Regions from separate parts of the Mycobacterium colombiense CECT 3035 genome, predicted to be linked through region 2. Evidence: predicted binding sites of a transcription regulator. Region 2 holds the regulator's gene; each other region holds the start of a gene.
What was found. Region 2 encodes LexA, which represses DNA repair genes until DNA is damaged. Its sites were predicted from a motif close to CGAACANNTGTTCG; they were not measured.
Positions count from the first base shown of each region.

Region 1: B9D87_RS25470 (HNH endonuclease signature motif containing protein) is a predicted target of LexA. The motif match lies at 1,026-1,039, and genes of this name have one in related genera.
Region 3: ruvC (crossover junction endodeoxyribonuclease RuvC) is a predicted target of LexA. The motif match lies at 783-796, and genes of this name have one in related genera.

Region 1 is NZ_CP020821.1:5,385,725-5,387,986, reverse strand. It holds gene B9D87_RS25475 (DUF4129 domain-containing protein) at 1-877, opposite strand, end outside; gene B9D87_RS25470 (HNH endonuclease signature motif containing protein) at 1,057-2,262, shown strand, end outside.
Region 2 is NZ_CP020821.1:309,215-311,476, forward strand. It holds gene B9D87_RS01555 (LGFP repeat-containing protein) at 1-1,074, shown strand, start outside; gene lexA (transcriptional repressor LexA) at 1,091-1,789, opposite strand; gene B9D87_RS01565 (LysM peptidoglycan-binding domain-containing protein) at 2,083-2,262, shown strand, end outside.
Region 3 is NZ_CP020821.1:448,394-450,655, reverse strand. It holds gene ruvA (Holliday junction branch migration protein RuvA) at 1-202, opposite strand, end outside; gene ruvC (crossover junction endodeoxyribonuclease RuvC) at 199-765, opposite strand; gene B9D87_RS02400 (DUF4178 domain-containing protein) at 945-1,556, shown strand; partial or broken gene B9D87_RS02395 (DUF2617 family protein) at 1,574-2,079, shown strand; gene B9D87_RS02390 (DUF4247 domain-containing protein) at 2,076-2,262, shown strand, end outside.

The DNA of each region.
Region 1 (2,262 bases), 510 kb from region 2:
GGGTCTCGTTCATCACGTGGGGGCTGAACCGGGCCTCGGCGAACAGGTTCACCAATCGGACGGCATTGTCGGCGTGCAGGGCGTGGTGTTCGACGGCGCGGGCCAGCACCTCGGTCGGGGTGTCGAACTCCTGGGGTACGGCGCCGGGCACCTGGGCGAGTTCGCGTTCCATCGCCGCGTAGCACGCGATGATCGCCTCCCGGGGTTCGCGGCTCAGGTCGGCCATCTCGGCCAGTCCGCGTTCGGCGGCTCGCGCCAGTGACTCCGAACGCGGCGCGGGCGCCGCGGGTTCCGCCGGCTCGTCGGCGATGGCGGGAGCCGACGGACGCCAGCGCCGCCGCGCCGAGGCGACCGTCCCGGCGACGAACATCACCAACATGGCGACGGTGCAGGCAAGCAGGATCCCCAGCAGGTTCTGCGAGCCGTCGCGAGGACGGTGCGGATGCTGCTGCGGCGCCGGCTGCGCGGGCGGGTGCGTCGACGGCGCCGCGCCGCTGTCGGGCGGTTGCAGGACGGGGGCGATACCGTGGGCCAAAAACCGGGCCAGGAGCATCACGATCAGCAGCCAGGCCGCGATCACGGCGGCCCCGATCAACAACACGCGCCAGCTCGGCCGCCCCTTACCGGTGCCCAGCATGTCGGAGAGACCACCGGCGGACGGCGCGGGAGCGCGGGGGTCTCGCAACCGCGCGACGACGGCGACAGCGATCAGTGCGAGTGTCACCGCGAGAATCGCTACCACGAACGTCAGCGCCGCCCGGCCGCCCGACTCGCTGCGCATCGCATCGTGGCGAGCGGGGAGGTAACCGCGCAGGGCGGCAGCGACCACGAGCAGCAGAACGATCAGGGCAACGACTCGCCCTGTCGGCTTGTCCATACCAGGCATTGGCACACCGCTCGATTGGTTGTTGCGGCACTGGCTTTCCTCATACTTGCACGTCAGGCGGCCCTGGGGCCAGGACCGGGGAGCTCGGTTATGCACAGTCGGCAGTTCATCCACAGAATCTCGGCTGCCCGCTTGCGCTCGAACATATGTTCTATAGCGTGGGTCTTGTGATGCAGGCGTGGCAGGCCCGGGAACGGATGCGCGCCGCGCTCGATGCGGTCGACGCGGCCCATGACGTGCTGCGGCAGACCTCGTCGGACGTGGTCGGCAACGCCTTCCGGGTCGGGGTTGCCGAACGACTGGAGCACCAGGAGCGCACCAACCGGGGCCTGATGTACAGGGTCTTCGGCGAGATCGACGATCCGCCCGACGAAGCCGGGTGCGTCCCCGCGGTGCGCGGCATGTTGTGCGCGCGGCTTCGCATCACGCCCAGAGAAGTCGCGCGGCGGTTGCGACTTGCGGTCCGCATCCGGCCGCGCCGCTCGCTGACCGGCGCACCGCTGGAACCAGAGCTCCCGGCGGTGGCCGCGGCGGTGGCCGCCGGCGGGATCGGCGAGGACCACATCCGCGCCGTGTGCACCGCGGTCGACACGTTGCCGTCCCGCGTCTCCCCCACCGACGCGGCCGACGCGGAGCGCACGCTGGTGCGGCACGCGATGAAGCTCGACGCCGCCTTGGTCGCCCGGCTGGGCCACCGGATCGCCGACCATCTCAATCCCGACGGCCGTTTCACCGATGTCGATCGGGCCCGCCGGCGGGGTCTGCACCTGAGCACGCAAGGCCCCGACGGGATGTCGCGGCTCACCGGTCTACTGGATCCCGAGGCCCGAGCGTACTTCGAGGCCCTCGAAGCGGCGGTACGGCCCGGGCGCCATCAGCCTGACGACGCAGCCGGCGATCCCGAGGCGCGCGACGACCGCACGGCGGCCCAGCGCTGCCACGACGCCCTCAAGCTCGGCCTCGAAACGGCCCTGGCGTCGGGAGGGCTCGGGACGCACCGCGGCCACCCCGTCACGGTGATCGCCACCACCACGCTGGCCGAACTCGACCGGGCCGCGCACGCCGCGATCGACTCGTCGATTCCGGTGCCCGCGCCGGCACAAACTGGCGGTGGCTCACGACTACCCATGGCGGATCTGATTCGCATGGCCGCCAAGGCAATTCACTACCTCGCCGTGTTCGACGAGCACACCGGCAGGCCTTTGTATCTCGGGCGCCAAAAGCGCATCGCCACCGCTGACCAGCGGCTCATCTGCTACGCCCGGGACCGCGGGTGTACTCACCCCAATTGCCTCGAACCCGGCTATCACTGCGAAGTCCACCATGCACACGAATGGGCAGACGGCGGCCGGACCGACGCGGACAACCTGTTCTTC
Region 2 (2,262 bases):
TTCAGCACCGAACCGTCCAACCTCGCGCCGCTGCTGTCCGGCCTGCAGGTGTCAGGTCAGAACCAGCCGAGCAATTCGGCCATGCCCGCGCACCCGAAGAAGTTCACCTGGCACTGGTGGTGGCTGGTGGCCGCCATCCCGGTGCTGGCGCTGCTCGTGCTGCTGGTGTGGGTGCTCTTCGTCTGGCGCCGGCGCCGGCCCGGGCACGACGACGCCGCAGGTTACGGCCCCGGCCAGGGCGGGGACTTCGGCTACGACGCCGACGAACGCTGGGGGCACGACGAATCCGACCTCGACGCCGAGTCGTACGCGCTCAGCGCGCCGCATCAACCCGAGCCCGAACCCGACGCCGGGCGGGTCAGCTGGCAACGTCAGACCCCGGCCGAAAGCGACTACGGGTTCGCCGACGATGACCCCGACGCCGTCGACACCGACTCCATCCCGGTGGTCTCCGAGGAGATGCTGTCGGAGGCCGAGTATTCCGACGCGGGAGCCGATTACACCGACTACACCGACGCCGTCCCCGACGTCGCCGAGCCCGAGACGGCGGACGACGCCGCCTACGTCGACGCCGAGGATCCCGATGCCGGCTACGCGGAGGAGGTGTACCCGGAGGACGAATATCCCGACGTCGCCGTTCCGCACACCCCGCCGGACAGCGAAGCCGTGACCGGTGCCCTGGAAACGGCCGAGCCCGAGGAGGAATACGCCGACCTCGCGGCGCCGGAGCCGGACGTCGAGCCCCCCACCGACACACCGGCCGGTGCGGGCGTGGCGGATGCCGTGGTCGCCGGCGCGGTCGCGGCCGGGACGTCGGCACGAGGCGGCCGGCACGCCGCCGCGGACGCCGAAGACGCCTCGGAGAACGGCCTGGCCGGCCCGGATGGGCGACCCACGATCCACCTGCCGCTCGACGATCCGTATCAGGCGCCCGACGGATACCCGATCAAGGCGAGCGCTCGTTACGGCCTGTACTACACGCCGGGCAGCGACCTGTATCGGGACACGCTCGCCGAAATCTGGCTGTCGAGCGAAGAAGTCGCTGAGGCCAACGGCTTCACGCGGGCCGACTGACCCGCTCGCCGTCTCGTCAGACCTTGCGGATGACCGTGACGACCTTGCCCAGCACGGCGGCGTCATTGCCGGGGATGGGGTCGAACGCCGGGTTGTGCGGCATCAGCCACACCTGACCGCCGGCGCGCTTGAACGTCTTGACGGTGGCCTCGCCGTCGATCATGGCCGCGACGATGTCGCCGTTGTCGGCGACGTTCTGCTGACGCACCACCACCCAGTCGCCGTCGCAGATCGCGGCCTCGACCATCGAGTCACCGACCACCTTGAGCAGGAAAAGCGTTCCCTCGCCGACCAATTCGCGCGGCAGCGGAAAGACATCCTCGACGGCCTCTTCGGCGAGGATGGGTCCGCCGGCCGCGATGCGCCCGAGCACCGGAACGAACGTGGGCTCCGGCAGGGCGTCCGAGCCGGCCACCTCGGTGGCGGGCGCCGCCACGTCGTCGTCGGCCCCGCGGACGTCGACGGCCCGCGGACGGTTGGGGTCGCGGCGCAGGTAGCCCTTGCGCTCCAGGGTGCGCAGCTGGTGTGCCACCGATGACGTCGACGTCAGGCCGACGGCGTCGCCGATCTCCCGGATGCTCGGCGGGTAGCCGCGGCTGGTGACCGAGGCACGGATGACATTCAGGATGGTGCGCTGGCGTTCGGTCAGCGAGGAGTCCACGGAGTGCAACCGACCCTCGGGGCCGGCCGATGAGATGTCGTTGCTGTCGCCCATGGCACTGAATGTAGCCGCACCGTGGACAAGAATCAAACATGTGTTCGAGTGGCGTGTCGCGCCGGCCGGACCGCACTCGCGAAGGGCCGAAAGTCGGGTGAATCACAAATGTGTAACTCTTCCGAACATCGGGTATTTCTGCCTCGTGACAGTGGTAGAGGCCGACGAACTTGTCGGTGGTGTGATCTAGCGTTTGCTCGTGCGACACGCTTCGCTCAAATGTTCGGGTTTCGAACATACAAGCGATTAGAGTCGAACACACGAGCGAGAGCTAGTTGACCGGAGGAACGAAGATGACAGTCATCCACACGCCTGCGCCGCGTACCAGCAGTCTTCGGCGGCCGATCAACGGGCCCGTCCTGGGTGCACGCTACGGGCGGGACGGCCTGGCCAGGTCCCGCAGGCCCGCGCCGTCGCGGCCGGCTGGTGCGGCGACGCGCTACTACGGCACCGGGGTGGCTATGTCGGCCGCG
Region 3 (2,262 bases), 140 kb from region 2:
GGGTATCGGTGTCGGTGAAGCCGTACAACGTCATCGAGTCCTCGCGGACGATCATCGCGGTGATCAGCCGCGCCTCGCTCCCGGTCCGCAGCGTGGACAGCGTCGACGGCGTGGCGTTCACCCGGTAGCCGACGCCGGCGGCCTCGATCACCGCGTGATCGAGCGCCACTTCGAGGACCTCCCCGCGCACCGAGGCGATCATCGCGCGGCCTTGCGCTTGGCGTCCAACTTTGCCTTGTACTTCTGTCGCTGCTGGGCGGCCAGCGCCTCGGCAGCGGCCATCCGGGCGATCATCGGCGCGCGCCAGCAGTGACAGATGGCCAACGCCAGCGCGTCGGCGGCGTCGGCCGGTGACGGTTTCGCTTGTAGCGCAAGGATTCTGGTGACCATCGCGGTGACCTGAGCCTTATCGGCCCCACCGTTGCCGGTGACCGCGGCCTTGACCTCGCTGGGGGTGTGGAAGTGCACGTCGACGCCGCGCTTGGCCGCCGCCAGGGCGACGACGCCGCCGGCCTGGGCGGTGCCCATCACCGTCGACACGTTGAGTTGGGAGAACACCCGCTCGATCGCCACCACATCGGGCCGGTGGGTGGCCAGCCAGTGCTCGACGGCGTCGCTGATCTTGAGCAGCCGCTGGGCCAGCGGGGCGTCCGCGGGCGTGCGCACCACGTCGACGTCCAGCGCGACGACCGTGCGCCCACGCCCGCTTTCGACGACCGACAGACCGCATCGGGTCAGGCCGGGATCGACGCCCATCACCCGCATTCCCGCTCCCACCTAGTAGAACAGCTGTTCGATACCCTAGCGGCCGGCGCCGACGGGCCCGGGTAGGACACGCGGCCGAGGCGCCGATTCCCGCGCCGACGTTACGGCGCGGAACCCGGGGAAAAGCTGTTAGCTTTAGCCCACGTTCGCTCGAGCAATGTGGCAACGGAGGGGTTGGCGTGGGATCTCTGCTGGTCATGATCGCCGTGGTGCTCTTCATCGCGTCCATCGTGGTGCTGGTGGTGGCTTTGCGGCGGCCCAAGCAGCCCGCCCAGCGGGCCGGGCGCCCGGATCCGATGGCCGACGACGCGATGCCGCAGTTCGGGCCGCGCCAACTCGGGCCCGGCGCCATCGTCAGCTACGGCGGCATCGACTACATCGTGCGCGGTTCGGTCACCTTCCGCGAGGGCCCCTTCGTCTGGTGGGAGCACCTGCTGGAGGGCGGCGACCAGCCGATCTGGTTCAGCGTCGAGGAAGACGACGGGCGCCTGGAGCTGGCGATGTGGGTCACCCGCAAGGACGTGCCGCTGCGGCCCGGCGACCCCTACGTCGTCGACGGCGTGATGTTCCACGAGTCCGAACGCGGCCGCGCCTCCTACACGACCGAGGGCACCACCGGCCTGCCGGCCGGCGGCGAGATGGAGTTCGTCGACTGCACCAACGACGACGAGTCGGCGCTGCTGTCGTTCGAGCGCTGGGCCCCGGACATGCCCTGGGAGGTGTCGACGGGCAAGTCCGTCTCGCCCGGGGAGATCACCGTGTACCCGGCTCCCCCACCCACCCCGGCGTAGAGCACGAGGTCTCCTCGGTGCCCCTCCATCAGCTCGCCGTGACCCCGGCCGACGTATCCGGCGAACGGCTGGGACTCGCGCTCAACGCGCCCGTACCGGCGCCGCTGGCCAGCTGCCGGCTGGACCACCCCGACGGCGGCGCCGCGCTGCTGCTCGGTGTGCTCGGCGCCTCCCATGTCGTCGCCGTCGAGCAGGCGTTTTCCGAGGAGATCTCTTGCACCGCACGCAGTCTCGGGGCCGACCTGCCGGCGCGCACCGAGGCGCCCGGCTACCGCCTGCAATCCCATACCGACACCCACGACGAGGCCAGCTTTCGCCGCCTCGCGCGCGACCTGCGCGGCCGTTGCGCCCACCGGGCGGGCTGGCTCGGTGGCACGTTTCCCGGTGATGACGCCGCGCTGACCGTGCTGGCCGCCGAACCCGACGGCGCCGGCTGGCGCTGGCAGACCTGGCACCTCTATCCGGGGCGTCCCCCGGCAACGGCGGCACGGTGGTGCACACGGCCAGCCGGTGGCGCCCGTGAGCCGCAACCGCCTGTTCGTGATCGCCGGTGTGCTGGGGGTGGCCGGCGTGACGTGTCTGATATTCGGAATCCTGTTGCTGCAGAAGAATATTGCCTCGTATGTCGCCGGCCACTATCACGAGTACGCCCGCGACGTGAACGGGACTCGCTACCAGTGCAGCGGGTCGCCAGATCAGGTGGCCG